Regions from separate parts of the Diaphorobacter sp. genome, predicted to be linked through region 3. Evidence: predicted binding sites of a transcription regulator. Region 3 holds the regulator's gene; each other region holds the start of a gene.
The links. Region 3 encodes sigma-54, which starts transcription at its own class of promoters, with help from an activator protein. Its sites were predicted from a motif close to TGGCANGNAANCTGCTTT; they were not measured.
Positions count from the first base shown of each region.

Region 1: a site for sigma-54 is predicted at 3,461-3,478, ahead of AB7E35_RS04765 (TorF family putative porin). Genes of this name have one in related genera too.
Region 2: a site for sigma-54 is predicted at 1,904-1,921, ahead of AB7E35_RS11750 (DVUA0089 family protein). Genes of this name have one in related genera too.
Region 4: a site for sigma-54 is predicted at 1,640-1,657, ahead of AB7E35_RS06340 (DUF4114 domain-containing protein). Genes of this name have one in related genera too.

Region 1 is NZ_JBFWLZ010000008.1:42,011-47,303, forward strand. It holds gene AB7E35_RS04755 (methyl-accepting chemotaxis protein) at 1-1,662, opposite strand, end outside; gene AB7E35_RS04760 (YifB family Mg chelatase-like AAA ATPase) at 1,743-3,284, opposite strand; gene AB7E35_RS04765 (TorF family putative porin) at 3,544-4,263, shown strand; gene glnK (P-II family nitrogen regulator) at 4,284-4,622, shown strand; gene AB7E35_RS04775 (ammonium transporter) at 4,649-5,293, shown strand, end outside.
Region 2 is NZ_JBFWLZ010000035.1:17,755-23,047, reverse strand. It holds gene AB7E35_RS11760 (ATP-dependent helicase) at 1-567, opposite strand, end outside; gene AB7E35_RS11755 (AEC family transporter) at 712-1,686, shown strand; gene AB7E35_RS11750 (DVUA0089 family protein) at 2,000-2,605, shown strand; gene priA (replication restart helicase PriA) at 2,731-5,019, opposite strand.
Region 3 is NZ_JBFWLZ010000014.1:27,249-32,541, reverse strand. It holds gene AB7E35_RS07010 (THUMP domain-containing class I SAM-dependent RNA methyltransferase) at 1-795, opposite strand, end outside; gene AB7E35_RS07005 (acyl-CoA thioesterase) at 792-1,235, opposite strand; gene AB7E35_RS07000 (RNA polymerase factor sigma-54) at 1,254-2,843, opposite strand; gene lptB (LPS export ABC transporter ATP-binding protein) at 2,906-3,637, opposite strand; gene lptA (lipopolysaccharide transport periplasmic protein LptA) at 3,721-4,383, opposite strand; gene AB7E35_RS06985 (thiol:disulfide interchange protein DsbA/DsbL) at 4,533-5,189, opposite strand; gene AB7E35_RS06980 (SPOR domain-containing protein) at 5,250-5,293, opposite strand, start outside.
Region 4 is NZ_JBFWLZ010000012.1:38,342-43,634, forward strand. It holds gene AB7E35_RS06330 (hydrolase 2, exosortase A system-associated) at 1-500, shown strand, start outside; gene AB7E35_RS06335 (hydrolase 1, exosortase A system-associated) at 497-1,450, shown strand; gene AB7E35_RS06340 (DUF4114 domain-containing protein) at 1,710-2,465, shown strand; gene AB7E35_RS06345 (GNAT family N-acetyltransferase) at 2,531-3,076, opposite strand; gene AB7E35_RS06350 (hypothetical protein) at 4,284-5,293, shown strand, end outside.

The sequences.
Region 1 (5,293 bases), on a different contig from region 3:
GCGCTGCTGCGTTGCGGACTGCGGCGCCGGGGCGGGAGACGCGGCCGATCGAGCGGCCCACGATGCGCCCGATGTGCTGCCCGATGTACTGCCCGATGCGCCGCCAGCCAGCGCCGTGTGCCCGCCCTGAATGCGGAACACGCTCACCGCCGAGGCCAGCTGGCCGGCCTGCGCCTTCAGGGCGCCGGTGGCGGCCGTGGCCTCTTCGACCAGCGCGGCGTTTTGCTGCGTGACCTGATCCATCTGCGTGATGGCCTGGTGCACCTGCTCGATGCCGCTGCTTTGCTCCTGGCTGGCGGCGCTGATCTCGGCCACCAGGTCGCTCACGCGCTGCACGCTTTGCACGATGGCGTCCATGGTGCGGCCGGCTTCGGCCACCTGCTGCGAGCCTTCTTCCACCTTGGCCACCGAATCGGTGATCAGCCCCTTGATGTCCTTGGCCGCACCGGCGCTGCGCTGCGCCAGGGCGCGCACCTCAGATGCCACCACGGCAAAGCCGCGGCCCTGTTCGCCAGCGCGGGCGGCTTCCACGGCGGCGTTCAGCGCCAGGATGTTGGTCTGGAAGGCAATGCTGTCGATCACGCCGATGATGTCGGCGATCTTGCGGCTGCTGTCGTTGATGGCGCCCATGGTCTGCACCACGCCCGCCACCACCTGGCCGCCCTGCACGGCAGTTTGCGACGCGGATGCCGCCAGCTGGTTGGCCTGGCGCGCGTTGTCGGCGTTTTGGCGCACGGTGCTGGTCAGCTGCTCCATCGATGCGGCGGTCTGCTGCAGCGAGCTGGCCTGCTCCTCGGTGCGCGACGACAGGTTTTGGTTGCCCGCATCCAGCTGGCTGGACGCCGTGGCGATGCCGTCGGCGCCCGCGCGCACGCGCGCCACCACCTGCGACAGATTGGCGTTCATCTCCTGCAGCGCCTGCAGCAGCTGGCCGGTCTCGTCGCCGCGGCTGGCATGCACCTGGCTGGTCAGGTCGTTGGCCGCCACGGCGCGCGCCACCTGCACCGCCTGCGCCAGCGGCTGCGTGATGCCGCGCGTGAGCCACCAGGCGCAGCCCGCGCCCGTGGCCACGCCCAGCACCCCCAGCACGATCAGCCACAGCCGGCTTTGGTCGTAGGTGGCGTTGATGTGCTGCGCGGTGCCGTCAATGCGTGCGCGCTGCATGTCCAGCAGGCGCTGGATGAGGGCGGTGTACTTGTCGGTGGCGGGCAAAAACACCTGGGTCAGCAGGCGCTCTGCTTCTTCGGCCTGGCCGTCGGCCTTGGCCTTGACGGCCTCGTTGCGCGAGGACAGGTAGGCCTTGCGCGCCTCCTGAATCTCGGCCCACAGGGCTTTTTCTTCGGGGCTGGTCAGCAGCGGCTCGATGCGCTTGACCAGCTCGGCCGACTCGCGCGTGGTGGTGGCGGTGTCGGATGCGAAGAACTGCGCCAGCGACGGGTCGGAGCTTTTGGCAATGGCGCTGGTGCGGCGCGCGGCGCTGTACACATAGCGGTACCAGTCGCTGATCATGCGCTCCACGGCCAGGGGCTGCTGCGTCATCTCGCTGGTGGCCTGTGCCACGGTCTGCAGCCGCCACAGGCCGAAGGCGGTCATCAGCGCCATCAACAGCAGGACGAGCGCAAAGCCGCCTGCCAGGCGGGCTCCGATACTGAGGTTCTTCATGAATGCTCCCTGACTTCTGAAAGTTGAACGTGAAACGGTGGCCACGCCCGCAGCCGGGGTGGTCCAGGCGTGACTGCGTTTCAGGCGCCGGCGGCGCGCAGCACGCGGCGGTACTGCACCGCCTCGGCCACATGGGCCACGGCCACGGTTTCGCTGCCGGCCAGATCGGCAATGGTACGCGCCACCTTCAGGGCGCGGTGCGTGCTGCGCGCCGACCAGGCCAGCCGCGCGGCAGCCGCCTGCAAAAAGCGCGCGGCGGCGTCGTCCAGCGCGGCCAGGCGATCCAGTTCGCGCCCGTGCAGCGCCTGGTTGGGCGTGCCCTGGCGCTGCATGGCGCGCTGGTGCGCGGCGGCCACGCGCTCGCGCACGGCGCTGCTGGTCTCGCCGGGCGGCGCGCCCAGCAGTTGGTCGGCGGGCAGGGCGGGCACTTCTACATGCAGGTCGATGCGGTCCAGCAGCGGGCCCGACAGCTTGCCCTGGTAGCGCGCCACCTGGTCGGGCGTGCAGCGGCAGGCGCGCTGGCTGGACCCCGCAAAGCCGCAGGGGCAGGGGTTCATGGCGGCCACCAGCTGAAAGCGCGCCGGAAACTCGGCGCGCTGCGCCGCGCGGGCGATGGTGATGCGTCCGCTCTCCAGCGGCTCGCGCAGCGCCTCCAGCGCGCTGCGGGCAAATTCGGGGAATTCGTCCAGGAACAAAACGCCTTCGTGGGCCAGCGATATCTCGCCGGGCCGTGGCGGCGATCCACCGCCGACCAGCGCCACCGCGCTGCAACTGTGGTGCGGGCTGGCGGTGGTGCGCTGCATCCACTGCGCGGGGCTGAAGCGCCCGGCCAGGCTGGCGATGGCCGCGCTCTCCAGCGCCTGCTCCACCTGCATCGGCGGCAGCAGGCCGGCAAAGCGCTGCGCCAGCATCGACTTGCCCGAGCCCGGCGGCCCCACCAGCAGCAGCCCGTGGCCGCCCGCGGCGGCGATCTCCAGCGCGCGCCTGGCGGCGGCCTGGCCCTTCACGTCGGCCAGGTCGGGGCCGCCGGTGGCGGGCTGCGGCGGCGTGGGCTGCAGGCGCTGCCAGCCGCCGTCGTCATCGGGCTCGGGTGCGTGCGCGGCGGCGGGCAGAAACTGGCGCACCACGTCCAGCAGGTGGCGGGCGCGGTAGATCTCGGTGCCGGGCACCAGGGCGGCCTCTTCGGCGCTGCCCGGCGGCAGCACCATGCGCACGGGCTGGTTCAGCGCGCGCAGCGCCAGGCTGGTGGCCAGCGCGCCGCGCACCGGGCGCAGCTGGCCCGACAGCGACAGCTCGCCCGCAAATTCCCAGCCCGCCAGCCGGGCCGCGTCGATCTGCCCGCTGGCCGCCAGGATGCCCAGGGCAATCGGCAGGTCAAAGCGGCCCGAATCCTTGGGCAGGTCGGCCGGCGCCAGGTTGACGGTGATCTTCTTGTTGGCCGGAAACTCCAGCCCCGCGTTTTGCAGCGCCGAGCGCACGCGCTCGCGCGCCTCTTTCACCTCCACGTCGGCCAGGCCCACCAGCACAAAGCTGGGCAGTCCGTTGGCCAGATGCACTTCGACGGTGACGGCGGGCGCCTGCAGGCCCAGCAGGGCGCGGCTTTGCACCAAAGCAAGACTCATGGTGACGGTTCTTTCCGGGGCGGATGTGTCATGGCGGTGCGCCGGGCCGCTGGCGCAGCGTTTTGGCACCAGGCTGGTGCGCGCCGCCGCCGCTGGCGGGCCCGATGGCCGCACAGTTGCTGCCAAATGTACCTTGGTGGTGCACCGCCGGCGCCTGGGCGGGGGCGCGGCGGTGCTGGCACGGTCTGTGCATCAGACCGCTTGTCATCCATCACGCAACCCCACCGGAGGAACCATGAACCGCTCTATCCACAAGTCCATGACCCTGCGCCTTGCCGCGGTCGCCCTCGCCGCTGCAGTGCCTGGACTGGCCAGTGCCCAGCTCAGCGCGAATGTGTCGCTGACCAGCAACTACAAGTTTCGTGGCCAGGACCAGGACGTGAACCGCATCAAGGGCTTCAGCCCGGCCATTCAGGGCGGTTTTGACTACAGCTTTGAAGGCACGGGCTTTTACCTGGGCAACTGGAACTCCAGCGTGGACTGGCTGCCGGGCAACGCGATCGAGGCCGACTTCTACGGCGGCTACAAGTTCAAGGCCGGTGGGCTGGACATGGACGTGGGCGCGCTGACCTACGTCTATCCCGGCAACACCAGCGGCAACACCACCGAGCTGTATGGCGCGGCCACCTGGGGGCCGCTGACGGCCAAGTATTCGCACACGGTGTCCAAGGACTACTTCGGCTGGGCAGGCGCCAAGACCTCCAGCAACCGCGGGCGCAACACCGGCTACCTGAACCTGGCGTTTGCCCAGGAGGTGGCGCCCAGCATCACGCTCAAGGCCGCCGTGGGCTACACGCGCTTTTCTGGCGACATCAAGGATCTGGGCGTGCCCAACTATGTGGACTACAGCCTGGGCGGCGCCTATGACCTGGGCGACGGCCTGTCGCTGTCTGCCGCCGTCGCGGGCGCCAACAAGAAAGGCTTTTTTGGCGACGCCAACAAGGCCCGCGTGATCGTCGCCCTTACCAAAACGATGTGAACTGATCCGAGGAGCCCATCATGAAAATGGTCACCGCCATCATCAAACCCTTCAAGCTCGACGAGGTGCGCGAGGCGCTGTCGGACATCGGCGTGCAGGGCATCACCGTCTCCGAGGTGAAAGGCTTTGGCCGCCAGAAGGGCCACACCGAGCTGTACCGCGGCGCCGAGTACGTCGTGGACTTTCTGCCCAAGGTGAAGATCGAGGCCGCCGTGGCCGACGAGCTGGTGGATCGCGTCATCGAGGCCATCGAAGGCGCGGCGCGCACCGGCAAGATCGGCGACGGCAAGATTTTCGTGTCGCATCTGGAGCAGGTGGTGCGCATCCGCACCGGCGAGACCGGCCAGGACGCCCTGTAACCCCCCACCCGTCAAGGAGAAACACCATGAAAAAACTGTTGGCTTCCCTTCTGTTGGGGCTCAGTCTGTTGTCCGGCGGGCCGCTGGCACTGGCCCAGGCCCCGGCCTCCGCGCCTGACGTGGCGGCATCGGTATCGGCTGCGGCAGAGCCCGCGCCCGCCGCTGCCATGGCCGCCGCACCGGCGCCCGCCGAAGCGCCCTTGCCTGCGCCTGTCGCCGAGCCGCCCGCGCCCAGGATCGACTCCGGCGACACCGCCTGGATGCTGACCTCCACGCTGCTCGTCATCCTGATGATCATCCCGGGTCTGGCGCTGTTCTACGGCGGCCTGGGCCGCAGCAAGAACATGCTGTCAGTGCTGATGCAGGTGTTTGTGGTCTTTGCGCTGGTGTCACTGCTGTGGGCCATCTACGGCTACAGCCTGGCGTTTGCGGGCGAAGGCAAGTGGGTGGGCGACCTGTCCAAGCTGTTCCTGAAGGGCGTGACCCAGGAGACCTTCGGCGCGCTGGCGACCATCCCCGAGTACGTGTTCGTCGCCTTCCAGGGCACGTTTGCGGCCATCACGGTGGCGCTGGTCGTGGGCTCGTTCGCCGAGCGCATCAAGTTTGCCGCGGTGCTCATCTTTGCGCTGCTGTGGTTCAGCTTCAGCTATGTGCCCATGGCGCACATCGTG
Region 2 (5,293 bases), on a different contig from region 3:
CATGGGCATGCCGATCAGGTCATCAAAGTCCACGCTCTGGTAGGCGCTCAGGCGCTCCTCGTAGCGCTGCATGATCAGGGCGATGCTGCGCTCGTGGTCGTCCTTGGCCAGTGCCAGCGCCTTGCGCGCGTCCCAGCCCTGGTTCTTCCAGGCGCTGATGGTCCACTGCCACTGGCGCGCGGTGGCCAGGTCGGTGGTGCCGCCTGCGCAGTCCTTCAGGATGCCGGTCACATCGTCCTGGTCCAGGATGCTGAAAGACGGCTTGAGGCCCAGCACATGCCCGTCCTCGCGCACCATGCGCACGCCCAGCGCGTGGAAGGTGCACACCAGCACGTCTTTGGCGGCGCGGCCGATCAGCCCGGTGGCGCGCTCGCGCATCTCGGCCGCGGCCTTGTTGGTGAAGGTGATGGCGGCAATGCGCCGGGGCGCAAGACCCGTCTCGATCAGCCGCGCGACCTTGTGCGTGATCACCCGCGTCTTGCCCGAGCCCGCGCCCGCCAGCACCAGGCACGGGCCTTCGGTGTAATGCACTGCCTGGAGCTGGGCGAGGTTGAGACCTGCGGACATGGGGTGGGTTTGCGCGGAGGGCGACGGAAAGTGCCGCAGAAAGTGCCGATGAGAGGCTGCGGGAAACAGCGCGCAATGATACCGGCGCCGCCCGGCGTCCACCCACGCGGCCCAGTGCTTGCGGAGGGCGCCACAATCGCGCCCGTGCTGTCCGTCTTGCTGATCACCTTTCCTTTCTTCGCCCTGGTGCTGTGCGGCTACCTGGCCACGCGCGCCGGGGCGCTGCCGGTGGCCGCCATCGGCGGGCTGAACAGCTTTGTGCTGTACTTTGCGCTGCCCGCCATGCTGTACCGCTTTGGCGCGCAAACGCCCATCGCCCAGCTGCTGGACCCGGCTGCGGCGGGCGTCTATCTGCTGTGCGCGCTGATCATGGTGGGGGGCACGGTGGCCCTGACGCTGCGGCGCCGGGGCTGGAACGACGCGGCCTTTGGCGCGCTGGTGGCCGCCTTTCCCAACTCCGGCTTCATGGGCGTGCCGCTGCTGGTGGCGCTGCTGGGCGAGCACAGCGCCGGCACCGTCATCCTGACCCTGGCGGTGGACATGGTCATCACCACATCGCTGTGCATCGCCTTGTCGCGCCTGGGCGGCGGGGGCGACAACGGCGCGGATGGCGGGGGTGCCCACGGTGTGGGCGTGGCGCTGCGCAACGCGCTGCGCGGCATGGCCGCCAACCCCATGCCCTGGTCCATCGTGTTGGGCGGCGTGGCGTCGGCCCTGCAGTGGCAACTGCCCGAACCCGTGGACAAAACCCTGGCCATGCTGGCGGGCGCGGCGTCGCCCGTGGCGCTGTTCACCATCGGCGCGGTGCTGGCGCGGTCGCAAATGAACCAGCATGAATACGTGCCGCCCGGCCAGTACGTGCCCATTGCGCTGGCCAAGCTCATCGCGCACCCGCTGCTGGTGTGGTGCGTGGGGCGTGCCGCCGTCGCACTGGGGTTTCAGATCACGCCTTTCACCCTGACCGTGCTGGTGCTGCTGGCCGCACTGCCCAGCGCCAGCAACGTGGCGCTGCTGGTCGAGCGTTTCGGCGCCCACGGCGGGCGCGTGGCGCGCGTCATTCTGGTGAGTACGGCGCTGGCGTTCTTGAGCTTCTCTGCCGCAGTGGCGCTGATGACCTGAGCGCTTTGTTTTTGATAGCTGGTGGCGCCCGGTTGACAAGGGCTTATGGGAAAAATCCAGCACATGAATGGGGTCGTATCAATGGGGGCGGATTCCCGTTTCCTGTCGCCGCAGTGTCGATCCGCTTTACACCTGTGCCTCTTTGGGCGGGGTGGGGGCTTGTTGCAATACCTGCAAGTGTTTGATCTGTAACGAATCGAACCAGTCTGCGACCGTATGGCATGCAATGTGCTTGATTGCGCCTGTGCCCACAGCCGCCGTGCTGAACCGATCCACGGGCACTCATTCATCTCAACAAGCACCAGGAAGTCCCATGACCCAGTTTTCCAGATTTGCGCTTGCCGCTGCGCTCGGTATGGCCGGGTTTGCAGCCCATGCCTTGCCTGTGGCGTCTGTCGGCGCGGGCAGTGCTGCCACTGCGCAAGTCCTTGACGCAAGCCTTTTTTCGACCAACTTTGTTGCCACGGTGACCAACTCGACCACGCAGCCGCACGTCGAGGTCACGCGGTCGGGGCTGCAGACTGCCTATGACTTCTACACTTTTGGCACGTCCGGCGGGTCTGTCACGATCGACTTCGACAGCATCAACCAGACCGACATGGAAGTGGGCCTGTGGAACGCTGCAGGACTGCTGCTGGCGGCAAACGACGACTACAGCTACGACGGCAGTTTCATCCTCGATGCGGCCATCCTCAACTTCAATGTGGCTGCGGGTGACTACTTCATCGGGGTGTGCCGCTTCAGTTGCAGCTTTGGCAACAACTTTGCCGTCAGCGGCAGCGCGCTGGGTAGCAACGGCGCCTATGTGATGAATGTGTCGGCCAACCAGAACCAGGTGCCCGAGCCTGGCACGATGGGCTTGATGGGGCTGGCGCTGGCGGGCCTGGGCGTTGCCGCGCGGCGCTCGAAAGTGCGCTGAGCAAAAACAATGGGGGCAGATTCCAATTTTCCCCGTTGCTGCGGATTGCTTCGCTTTTGATAGCTGTCAGCGCTTGATGTGCAAGCGTTGGAGCCCTAAATCACCTCATACCATCGCAAGCCACCTCAGATCACCTGCGGGTCCACGTCCACCAGCCAGCGCACCAGGCCGCGATGGCGTGGGCGCTCTGCGTGCAGCAGCGGCTGCCACGCCGCCAGAAAGCGCTGCAGCGCGGCGCGGCTCGCGCTTTCCAGCAGCATCTGGGCGCGTTCCACGTTGGCCACGCGCTGGATGGTGAGCGGCACGGGCGGAAACAGGAACACTTGATCCAGCCCCGGCAGGTTTGCGCCGCGCGCGGCGTCGCAGGCCGCCTGCAAAAAGGCCTGGGCCGCTTCCTGCGCGCGGGCGTCGGCGCGCACCAGGGCCTGGTGGGTGAACGGGGGCATGCCGGCTTCTTTGCGCTCGGCCAGCTGGCGCGCGGCAAAGGCGGGGTAGTCGTGGCGGCGCAGCGCGGCATAGACCGCGTGGTCGGGGTGCCAGGTTTGCACCCACATCTCGGGCGCGCTGCCCTGCGCGGCCACGTAGCGCGCGTCGCGCCCGGCGCGGCCGGCGGCCTGCATCAGCAGGGCAAACAGGCGCTCGGGCGCACGAAAGTCGCTGCTGAACAAGGCCCCGTCGGGCTGCACCGCTGCCACCAGGGTGATGCGCCGGAAGTCATGCCCCTTGGCCACCATTTGCGTGCCCACCAGCACGTCCACCTCGCCGCTGTGCACCTGGGCCAGTTGTTCCTCAAGTGCGCCCTTGGCGCGGGTGGTGTCGGCGTCGATGCGCGCCACGCGGGCGGCGCGGCGATCGGGCGTGATCACGTTGCGCAGCAGGGCGGCCAGTTGTTCCTCCAGCTGCTCGGTGCCGCGGCCCAGGGGCAGGATGTCGGGGTTGCCGCAGCCGGGGCAGGCGCGCGGCACGCGCTGGGCCGCGCCGCAGTGGTGGCAGCGCAGCGTGCGGTCGATCTTGTGGAACACCTGGTGGGCGCTGCAGTGCGGGCAGTCGCTTTTCCAGCCGCAGTCGTGGCAGTGCAGCACGGGCGCATAGCCGCGGCGGTTGAGCAGCACCAGGCATTGCTCGCCGCGCTCCACCCGTTCGGTGATGGCGGCCAGCAGCGGCGGTGAGAACACAGCACCGCGTGGCTGCTGGCCCATGTCCACCAGGCGCAGGCGCGGCAGGCCGGCTTTGTCAGCCTGATGGGCGGCAGGCCTTGGGTCTGGCCGGAGGCCCTCACCCCCGCCCTCTCCCAGGGGGAGAGGGAGTAATACCGGCGCTACCGTGCGCTCACCCGAACCCGCACCGTCGTCCGCTGTCGTACCTCCACCCGCATCCGCGCCGATGCGGCTGGGCATGTGCAGGCGCAGGTAGCGCCCGGGGCCGCCTTCGGCCGTGGGGATGCTGGCGTGCCAGCTTTCCAGCGACGGGGTGGCGCTGCCCAGGATCACCTTGGCGCCCTGTTCGCGCCCGCGCCATACCGCCAGGTCACGGGCAGAGTAGCGGGCGCCCTCTTGCTGCTTGTAGCTGGCGTCATGCTCCTCATCCACCACGATCAGCGCCAGCCCCGGCAGGCTGGCAAACACCGCCATGCGCGTGCCCAGCACGATGCGCGCGGCGCCCGTGTGCGCGGCCAGCCAGCTTTTCAGGCGCTGGGGGTGGGTCATGCCGCTGTGCATGCTGACGACGGCGGCGTCGCCGTACTGGGGCGCAAACCGCTGGCGAAAGCGCGCCTCCAGCTGCGGGGTGAGGTTGATCTCGGGCACCATCACCAGCGCCTGCGCGGCGGGGTGGGCGGCCAGGGCGCGCTGCACGCAGTGCAGATAGACCTCGGTTTTGCCGCTGCCGGTGCTGCCAAACAGCAGAAAAGGGCCGCGTTCAACCCCAATACGGGCTGCAGCGCTTGTCTGCTCTGCGGTAAGCGCTATGGATGGTGAAGTGCCATCGGGGCTGTGCGCGGGCGGCGTGGGGCGGCGCAGGCGGCGTGCCAGCTGCTCGGGCGCCAGGTCGCGCAGCTGCGGGGGCAGTGCGGCCAGCGCCACCTCGCCCAGCGCGCGCTGGTAGTAGCGCGCGGTGAAGGCCACCAGCCGGCGCCAGGCGGCGTCCAGCGGCGCAATGCCGTCCAGCACGCTGGCAATGGGGCGCGCCGCCATGCCGGGAGGCAGGGGCGCGGGCTGGGGCGGGGCGTCCCAGACCACGCCCAGCACCTCGCGCCGGCCCAGCGGCACGCGCACCAGCGTGCCCGGCGGCAGGGCGCGCGCGCTGGCGTAGGTCAGCAGGTCGCCCACCGCGCTGTGCGCAGGCGTGCTCACCGCCACCGGCAGCAGGTAGCTGTCAGACGGGTGGGGGTCTGCTGCGGGGGCTGTGGGGGACATGGGTGAGAGGCTGGGCAGACGGCTCAAAGGGGGGAGCGGGCGGGCGAGTGGGGGGAGGCAGCAGCGATCATTTCACAGCCTTGTCCCCAGGCAATGGCCGCTTCTGTGGATAACTTTGTTGACAGATGCTGTCGCCCGCCCCGAAAAGCGCGTGGCTGCGTGCTGTGGTGCTAGCGTATTGGCTAAATCAATCGGAAATAATTCCTTATGAATCAATGATCTTTGCTGCCGTGCGCTAGATGGTGTAGGCGCAGTTCGTGCCTGATGGGTGCTG
Region 3 (5,293 bases):
GCTGCCAAATAGGGGCACAGCGGTTGTGGTGACTGCGCTGGCAGCTTCTTCTTTGATAGCAGCCCAGACATGGGCCTGGTGCGGCAACAGCTTCTCGAAGGCAAAGCGCCGCAGCAGGCCCGGCGCGATGCGGCAGGCGATCTGCGCGGCCTCGATCACCACGGTGCCGCTGCCGCAGCAGGGGTCGTACAGCGGCAGCGGCTGCTCGCCATGCGGGTCCCAGCCAGTGGCGGCGATCATGGCGGCGGCCAGCGTTTCCTTGAGCGGCGCGTCGCCCTTGTCTTCGCGCCAGCCGCGCTTGAACAGCGGCTCGCCCGAGGTGTCGATGTAGATTTGCGCGCGGTCGCTGGTCAGGTGCAGGTGCACGCGCACGTCAGGCCACTGTGTCTCCACGTTGGGGCGCACGCCCGTCTTGGCGCGAAAACGGTCGGCCACGGCGTCTTTGACGCGCAGCGCGGCAAAGTTCAGGCTCTTGAGCGGGCTGTGCTGGGCCGTCACCTCCACCTTGAAGCTCTGGCGCGGGGTGAACCAGATCTCCCAGGCCACGTCGGCGGCGGCGGCGTAGATGTCGTCCTCGCCGCGGTAGGGGCGCTCGGCCAGTTGCACCAGCACGCGCTGCGCCAGGCGGCTGTGCAGGTTCAGGCGCAGCGCGTCGCGCCAGGAGGCGCGCAGCAGCACGCCAGCGCGGCCGACCAGCAGGTCTTGCCCGGCCAGGCCGGTGAGGCCGTGCACTTCGTCGGCCAGATAGCCCTCGACGCCGGCGGCGCAGGGCAGAAACAGTTGCAGTTGGTTCATTGGGGCGGTGCAGCGCGCTGCAGCAGCAGCTGGCGCACGGGTTCTGGGATGGGCGCGGGCTTGCGCGCCGCGCGGTCGATAAAGACGATGCCGGTCTTGCCGCGCGCCACTTCGCGGCCCTGGGTTTTTTCGGTCAGGCAAAACACCAGGTCGAAGCCGTAGCGGTTGAAGTCCTGCGGCGTCATCTGCACGCGCAGCGTCTCGCCGTGAAAGGCCTCGGACTTGTACTGCGCCAGCATGTCGCCGACCACGGTGGCCAGGCCGGCCACGTCGGCCTCGGTGTAGCCCAGCGACTTGAAAAAGCGCACCCGCGCCTCGGACACCAGGCTGAGCAGCTGCGCGTTGTCCAGGTGACCGCCCTGGTTGACGTGGCTGATGTACACCTGCAGCTCGGTGCTGAAGCCGAAATGGGCGGGAAGATCGAAAACAATGCGTGCCATGGGTTTTTTGCTACTTTTTTAGAGGGCTTTGCGCAGGTTGGCCGGGGCGATCTTGAGCGCCTCGCGGTATTTGGCCACGGTGCGGCGCGCGCACTCGATGCCTTGCTCCTTGAGCATCTCGGCGATCTGGCTGTCCGACAGCGGCTTGTGCGGGTCTTCGGCGGTGACCAGCTGCTTGATCAGCGCGCGCACCGCCGTGCTGGAGGCATTGCCGCCCGTCTCGGTGCCCAGGCCCGAGCCGAAGAAGTATTTCAGCTCGTACGTGCCCTGGGGCGTGGCCATGTATTTGGCGGTGGTCACGCGGCTGATGGTGGACTCGTGCAGGCCCAGCTCGTCGGCAATGTCGCGCAGCACCAGCGGGCGCATGGCCAGCTCGCCGTGGGTGAAGAAGTTTTTCTGCCGCTCAACGATGGCGCGCGACACGCGCAAGATGGTGTCAAACCGCTGCTGGATGTTCTTGATGAACCAGCGCGCCTCCTGCAGGCGCTGCTGCAGCGCCTGGTGGCCTTCGCCCCGGCCACCGCGCAGGGCGCTGGCGTACACGTCGTGCACGCGCAGGCGCGGCATCACGTCGGGGTTGAGCTGCACGCTGAAGCTTTGCTGCGCGCCGCGGCCGGTCTTTTTGACGATCACGTCGGGCACGATGATGTGGCGGTCCACATCGGCAAAGCGCCGGCCGGGGCGCGGCTCCAGCCGGGCGATCAGCGCCATGGCGGCGCGGGTGCAGTCTTCGCCGCAGCCGCAGGCCTGCGACAGACGGCGCACGTCGCGCCTGGCCAGCAGGTCCAGCGGCTGGCGGCAGATGGCCAGCGCGGCCCGGACGACCTGCGGGTCGCCCTGCTCGTCCTGGTCCATGGCGTGCAGCTGCAGCGTCAGGCATTCGGCCAGGCTGCGCGCGCCCACGCCGGCGGGCTCCAGGCTTTGCAAAAGGCGCAGCGCCACCGTGAAGCGGTGCACCAGTTCATCGAGCTGCCCGGGGTCGTCGCTGCCCGCCAGGCTGGCGGCCAGGGATTCGAGCGGCTCGTCCAGGTAGCCGTCGTCGTTGAGGGATTCGATGAGAAAGCGCAGCGCCGCCATGTCCAGCTCGGACAGGCGCAGCGACAGCGCCTGGCGGTGCAGGTGGGCGGTGAGCGTCTCGTGGCCGTGGGCAAAATCTGCGGCGTCGGCCTCGTCGCCGTCTGCAGCGCTGGCGCCGTTGCGCGTGGGGGCATCGCCGCCCCATTCGGCGTCGTCGGGCGCCATGTCCAGGGCGCCGTCGCCTTCCCAGTCTGCGGGCTCGTCGGCCATGGCGTCAGCGGCGTCGGGGGCTGCGGGTTCAGCATCATTTTGGCCTTCAGCGCTTGTCTTGTCAGCGCTACCAGCTATTGAATATGTAGCATCTTCGGACTGGCGGTCATCCTCGCTCACGGGCGTGTCGGACTGCGGCAGGCCGAACTCTTCGCGCGGTGCCTCATCGAGCGCGCGCTCCAGAAAGGGGTTGTCGTCGAGCATCTGCTCGACTTCCTGCGACAGCTCCAGCGTGGACAGTTGCAACAGGCGAATGGACTGCTGCAGCTGCGGCGTGAGCGCCAGGTGCTGCGAGACGCGCAGGGACAGGCCGGGCTTCATGGCTGCGCGCCCGTCGCCGGGTCACTGCGGTTGCTGCGGCCCATGGGCTTCACTTGCGGCCTTCACATGCGGAAGTGCTCGCCCAGATAGACCCGGCGCACTTCCGCGTTGTCCACAATGTCCGACGGCGTGCCCCGCGCCAGCACCTGGCCATCGCTGATGATGAAGGCGTGGTCGCAGATGCCCAGCGTTTCGCGCACGTTGTGGTCGGTGATCAAGACACCGATGCCGCGCTCTTTCAAAAAACCGATGATGCGCTGGATCTCGATCACCGCGATCGGGTCGATGCCGGCAAAAGGCTCGTCCAGCAGGATGAAGCGCGGCTGCGTGGCCAGCGCGCGGGCAATCTCCACGCGCCGGCGCTCGCCGCCCGACAGTGCCAGCGCGGGTGACTTGCGCAGGTGATCCACGCGCAGCTCCTGCAGCAGCGCGGTGAGGCGGCGCTCCACTTCGGCGCGCGGCAGCGTCTGGCCGGCCTGGTCGGTCTGCAACTCCAGCACCGCGCGCACGTTGTCCTCGACGTTGAGCTTGCGGAAGATGGATGCCTCTTGCGGCAGATACGACAGCCCCAGGCGCGAGCGCCGGTGGATGGGCATGTTGGTCACGTCCTGCCCATCGATGCTGATCTGCCCGCCGTCGCAGGGCACCAGGCCCACGATCATGTAAAACGACGTGGTCTTGCCTGCGCCGTTGGGGCCCAGCAAGCCGACCACCTCGCCTTTTTGCACGGACAGCGACACGTCCTTGACCACCTTGCGGCTGCCGTAGGACTTTTGCAGGTGCAGCGCCTGCAGGCGGCTGGTTGCCGGCGCAGGCGCTTGGCCGGCAGGGGTTGCCGTGGACGCTGAAGGGGCGCGGACTTCGCTCACGGCCGCGCTCACTTGGCGCCGTCCAGGCGGGGGCTGGCGCGCAGCACCGGCGGCTCGGTACGCGCAGGCGGCGTTGCAGCGCCCGGTGCGGGCTCCTTGGGCGCGAGCACGGCGCGCACCCGCCCGCCAGGCGTGCCCGCGGCGGTGCCGGCGGGCGCGGTTTTCTGCCCGTCCACCGTGAACACGTCGGTAAGGTTGTTATAGACGATGAGCGCGCCGGTCAGCTCGTCGGTCAGCGTGGCCTCGCGATAGCGGCGCAGCTCGGCGCGGCGGATGAGCTTTACGTTGTCGGCGCGCCCGTCGTATTCGATGACCTCGCCCTCGCCCTCGACGAATTCATCGGGCGCGCCCGGCGGCGTATCGCGCTTTTGCCGGAAGAAGGCACGCTTGCCCGCCTCGGCCGTCACCACGCCGTACTGAAAGCCGTCGGCATCCTGGCGCACCTCCAGCTGCGCGCCGCGCAGCACGATGGTGCCCTTGGTCATGACCACGCGGCCGGTGAAAACGCTGGTCTGCTTGAGCTCGTCATGGCGCAGCGCATCGGCCTCGATGTTCATGGGCTTACCGCGGTCGGCTTTTTCAGCATGTGCGCCGGGCGCAAAGGCCAGCGCAAGGGTCAAGGCCAGGGCCAAAGCTTTACGCATTGAGAGGGTGGGCAGGCGGGTATTCATAGGGCACGATTCTTGCGGGCATTGTACTGACGCGCTGGAAAAGCAAGCAGCAGTTTTAGCGATCCGCTGGCGGGCACGCCGGATGCGGCAAATCACAACAAAAAACGCGCCACTGGGGCGCGTCTTGAATGGGAAAGCCAGAGGCCCCGTCAGCCCTTGCGCGCCAGCCCGGCCAGGTATTCCACCACCTGCAGCACGCTTTGCATGCTGCCGGCCATAGTGCCGTCGGTGTAGTAGCGGCCCGCCACGCCCATCGAGGGCACACCCTCCACCTGGTAGGCCTCTTGCAGTTGCGAGGCCTTGCGCACCTGGTTAGCCACGGTGAAGGAGGCATAGACCTCCTTGAACTTGGCCACGTCCACGCCTTGCTTGGCCACCCAGTCAAAGATCAGCTCGTCTTTGTTGAGCGGCTGGCGCTCCACATGCACAGCGCGGAACACCCGGGCGTGCAGCTCGGGCAGCTTGCCCATGCCTTCCAGCGTGTAGTACAGCTTTTGCTGCGGCACAAAACTGGAGTTGAAGGCCACCGGCACGCGGCGGATGTGCAGATCCTTGGGCGCGGCCTTGCTCCACGCTTCAAAGCTGGGCTCGAAGGTATTGCAGTGCGGGCAGCTGTACCAGAAGAACTCGATCACATCGATCTTGCCGGCGGGCGCTTCAGAGGCTGCGGGCTTGCTCAGCTTGGCGTAGTCCTTGCCTTCCTTGAACTGGCGCGGCTGCGCCAAGGCGGGTGTGGCAAGGGGCAGGCCCAGCGTGGCGGCGGTGGCCGCCGATGCGGCGGAGAGGGAAAACTCACGGCGTTTCATAGGTGGGTATGGCTTGGGTGACGATGGAGATGGTTGTGAGCGTGGCCAGGTGGCAAAAGTTCAGCGCTGCACGCGCACCAGTGCGGAATCCAGGCCGGCGCCGT
Region 4 (5,293 bases), on a different contig from region 3:
CGGCGCAGTTGGCGGCGCATTTGGCAGTGCCATTGCAGGGCGGCGATGGCGAGCCCGTCCACCTGCTGCTTTGGCAGCCCGTCACCGGCGGCCGGCAGATGCTGCAGCAGTTTTTGCGCCTGCACGCGGCCAGCCAGTGGCTGGGCAACAGTCACGCGGACCAGGTACAGCCATCGCAGGCGCTGGCCCAGGGCCAGGCCGTCGAGATTGCCGGCTATGTCTTGAGCCCCCGCCTGGCCCAGGGGCTGGACGATGCGCGCATGCCCAGCCCCGCATCGCTGCGCGCCGGGCGGCTGGTGTGGCTGGAAGTGTCGCCGCCGCCGACCGCCACACTCAGCCCCGCCACAGACAGGCAGATCAGCGCCTGGCGTGCGGCAGGCTGGCAGGTGCAGGCGCAGGCGGTTGCGGGCCCATCCTTTTGGCAGACCGTAAACACTGACGAGGCGCCCGGCCTGATGCACGCCACCCTGGCTGCGCTGGACTGCCCGCCCATGCCATGAACACCGCACAGCAAACCCTGCAAACGCCAGCGGTGGTGGAACGCGCCGTCCAGATCCGTGGCAATGACGCCGGCAACGACGACGGCCAGGGTTTTGACATGCTGGGCATCCTCACCCTGCCTGCGCCGGGCATGGCGGGGCGCGGCGTTGGCGTGGTGGTGGTGGTGGGCGGCGCCCAGTACCGCGTGGGCAGCCACCGGCAGTTTGTGCAATTGGCGCGCCGACTGGCTGCGGCAGGCTACCCGGTGCTGCGTTTTGACCTGCCGGGCATGGGCGACAGCCCCGGCGCGCCCGTGCCGTTTGACCGCACCGCCCCCCACATTGCGGCGGCGGTGGATGCGCTGCTGCAGTCAGCCGCCGTTGGGCGCACGGTGCTTTGGGGGCTGTGCGACGGGGCATCGGCCAGCCTGCTGTACATGCAAGCCACGCAGGATGCACGCGTATGCGGCCTTGCGCTGCTCAACCCCTGGGTTCGGTCCGAGGCCAGCCTGGCACGCACGCACGTCAGGCATTACTACCGCCAGCGCCTGCTGGATCGCGACTTCTGGCGCAAACTGGCCGCGGGCGGCATAGGCTGGGCAGCGCTGCGCGGCATCTGGCACAACCTGCGCGCGATGCGGCAACCGGCGGCGCAAACGAGTTCATTTCAGGAGCGCATGGCGCAAGGCTGGCAAGGGCTGGAAGGCAAAATCATGCTGATTTTGAGCGAGCACGACCTGACGGCTCGGGAGTTTCTGGAGTACGCCGCCACACACCCCGACTGGCGCCATGCCCTGCTGCACCCGGGCGTCCGCCGTCATGACATCGCCGGGGGCGATCACACCTGCTCGCGTCCAGCGAACCAGCTGCAGGTGCAGGAGCTGACCCTGGCCTGGCTAGCCGGCATGGAGCAGGCCCAGCCTGCGCCCTGCCCCCAGCCGCCTGACGCCGGCGCTGGCGCTGGCAGCTGACTGCAGTTTTCGCCTTGAATCCCGGATGTCACGTCGGGCGCAGCTTTTTCGCGGCAAGGGGAGCAGCATTGCATCCAGCAGCCAGGCCCCGGGTGACCGCTGGTAACACTGCTGACAACACGGCTGTCAAACGTCAGTTTCTTTAACACTTAGCCAGACAAAAATTTGCAAGTCATTGTTTTCATTAGCTGGCATGCAAACTGCTTGACCAAGCCATGCCCACTATCCGGTGGCCTGCCACCAGAAAGAAAAGCCCATCATGAAGACTCTGACCACCCTGTTCGCCTCCGCACTGCTTGGCCTGTCTGGCGCTTCTTATGCCGCCACCGTGTTGCCCGGGCCCGAGACACCGCTGCAGACCATCATCAACAACGCCTACCAGGCGGCAGGCACGCCCCTGGCCGCAGCGCCTGATGTGAACGCAGCCCAGGCATTCGCAGAGCTTTTCCAGGTCGAGGCTTCCGGCGTATCCGCTGCCACCATGATTTTGGAGATCAGTGGTGGTGCCAGTGCCAATACGTTCGGCATTTACGACCCCTACAACACGGCAGCCCGGTTGCAGCTGTTCTCGGGCGCCGCCAGCAGCGGCAATCAGGTGGCTATCACGGTCAACAGCTCCAATCTGTTCATGGCGATCGACCTCACCAACCCGGGCCTGCTGGGTATGGCATCGTTCACGTCCGCCACGTTCGGCTACTACCTGAGCGGGCCTGGCGGCACATTCTTTTCGCAGGCCGACCTGAACGGCGGAAACGAGCAGATGGTGAGTTATCGCGGCGATGGCGACATCGTGGCGTTCCCCAACCGCCTGCCCAGCGCATGGGGCCCGTCCAGCTATCTGCTGGCCTGGGAAGACGCATCCTTGTCCGCCGGCTCGGATCGGGACTACAACGACATGGTGGTTTACGTTGAATCGGTGACCAAGGTGCCCGAACCTGGATCGCTGGCGCTGTTGGGTCTGGGCCTGTCTGGCCTGGCACTGGCGTCACGGCGCAGGCAAAAGAACAGGCAGTAAGCCGCATTGCCGGTTAGTGATGACGCGAATAAGAGGGGTGGCTTGGGCCACCCTTTTTTTGTCTGTCAGGTGCCGGTTTGCGGGCCTGCCGGCGCGCGCAGCAACCGCCCCGCAAAATGTCGGCTTGCCGCCAGCAAGCCCGAGACGCGGCGCGGGTCAAATGCCAATAGTCCCACCCGCTCGCGCCGCAAAGCCATCCAATCGCGCTTGTAGGCGTCGTCGCCGCTGAGATAGTCCACTTCTCGTACCCGATCCACGTCCATGACGTGCTGCATCAAGGCCGCGGTCAGCACCGATCCGGCAGACAGCTTTTCGTGCCCCTTTACATAGGCTAGTTTGTAAATGCTGGCCTTGCCATCACACACCAGCCAGACCTGGGCTGCCAGTGGCTGCTGGCCCAGCCACAACACGCCCAGCCGCAGCCAGCCCCGTTGCGCCGCCATATGCATCAGGGCTGGCATGAAGTGCGGACAAGGTTCAGCTTGCTTCCAGCTTTGGGCATACACCGCCAGGTAAGCGGCCAGGCAGGCTTGCAGCCCGGGTGATTCATCGGCCTGGATGTCAATGCGCCAGTCTCCCGCCCGGCTCAGCCGCTTGCGTGCTCGCTCCACGGTGTGCTGCAAGGCCGAAGGGCGCTGCTGCCAATAATCTTCAAACCCCTTGTCCGACACTGGCTGGTGCCAATTACCGAAACAGAAAAATCGGCTGGTCCAATAACCTGCATCACGCAGGCCTGTCTGCCACCCTGCCAGCCAGGTGCTGTCTGCATCCAGGGGTTGTAAACGCAGCACGCTGGCGTGAGGCAATCGCCGCAACCCCTGCGCTGCCGCCAGCCAATCTGCAGGGCCAATATTTTCAATCGCCCGCTCAGAGCCCACCGGGCCATAAATGCCGCTGTAGTAGTTACTCACGGCACACAAGGGGCCATTTGCAGACTCTTGCATCAGCGGCAAGTGCACCAGATCACCGCTGCGTGAGCTCACCGCCAAATCACCTTGCCAAATAGGACGACGCACCAAGCCGTGCGCCAGCAAATTGGCAAACCAAACCTCTGTCTGAAAGACCTCGTCAGGCACGAAACCTCCATAAAACGCCGGCCACGCCGACCGCCGCGAACGGACTGCTGATTAACCAGTCAATTCCGTCCCGTGTGCGGGCGTTACCGTAAAAATTATCTGCACAAAAATCAAATTTTGTCTGGTATTTACGATTTAACGGAACTTGCCTGGGCCGGCTGTGATTGCGCTTTGCCCGGTGCACTTGCGTAAGGCAGCCGCTCGAACCCTTGGGATGGGCGCAGCGCAGGAAAACCGATACAGCCCCCCTGGCGCATCGTTACCGCGCGCTGCCTGCCTCCAGATACTCACAGGCCCTTTTTCAACCCCAATCCCTTTTAACTAAGAATATTCTATTTTTAATCAGAAAAATCTATTAACCCGATGTAAATCCATATTGCCATTCAACGTCATCACAAAACTCCCGAAAAACACCAGGTCAATGTATTAAATCGTTGCAATCGTAAAAAATATGCTTATCCAACCGATCCGAGAAAGACTGCATTCACCTTGGTGATACGCGATGACTGACGAAGCAACATGCAGTTACGTATCCACAATACCCCACACAGCACAATTCATCTCACCAAAAGACGTGGTCAGTATTGCTATAAGCCCTAAACACTCTGCACCTTAGCTAGTCATTCGTTTTAGCCTAGGGTCATCCCCTACCCAAATTTGATTAGAAAGCGTCACCGCTGCAACGGTAGAGGCAATGCCAACCAATTTTTAATTGTTTTCAAACTGAGTACCCAATACTGCCATGAAAACCTCGGCACTCACCCACCAGATGTTCGATAATAGACATTACCTGTCGTTGTCATGCCTTTTGGTCGCAGCCACTTTGGCAGCCTGCGGTGGCGGCAACAGCGACGGCGAACAAATCGTCGAAAAGGCAAAGTCCACCTCCAATGGCCGCAAACCACCCAAGGGAACAACGTTCGAGCCTGTGGTCATCGTCCCTACAGAGCCGGCACCCACAGAACCCGCTCCTACGGAACCCGCACCCACTGAGCCCACTCCGACCGTGATTTCCACTGTGCCCGTGGCTCCAGCGCCCACCCCTGTTTCCACTGCGCCCTTCACTTGCGCTGCGGATGCAATCACTTGCGTCGAAGTCGCATCCACCGGCTCGCAGGTTCAATCGTCCGTGCCCGTCACCTTTGGGCAGCCATTCAAAGCGGGGGACTGGCAATTCAGCACCCAGGGCCTTGTCGCCAAGGTGGATGGCGCAGTTATCCCGCTGCAAACGGACGAGATCTCATCGCACCGCGACGGCTCGGCCCGCTTCGCCGTGCTGAGCGCCCAACTGAACAACCTGCAGCCCGGCCAGAGCAAAATCATCAACTTCTATACCGGCGCGAAAAGCACCAGCACCCCCAACGTTCCCGCAAATCCGGACTGGAATCTGGAACTGGAAGCCCAGGTATACGACTCGACCGGCGCCATAACCACCCTGGTTGCCCTGCCCCAGGCGGAGCTGGTCAAGCAGATCAGCAGCAATACAGGCAAACGACTGTCTGGTGGGGTGGCCAATGAGTACACCGTTGTGCTGCCCTTCAAAAACAAGGCTACGGGAGCCACGCACCCTCACCTGACGGCACGGCTGCACACCCGCATGGTGGACGGTGGCCAGCGTATCCGCACCGACGTGGTGATGGAAAACACCCGCACTTGGACAGCCAACCCCAGCAATATCACCTATTCATTCGCCGTGAAGCGCAACGGCAGCACCATCTACACCCAACCCAAGTTCACCCACTACCACCACGC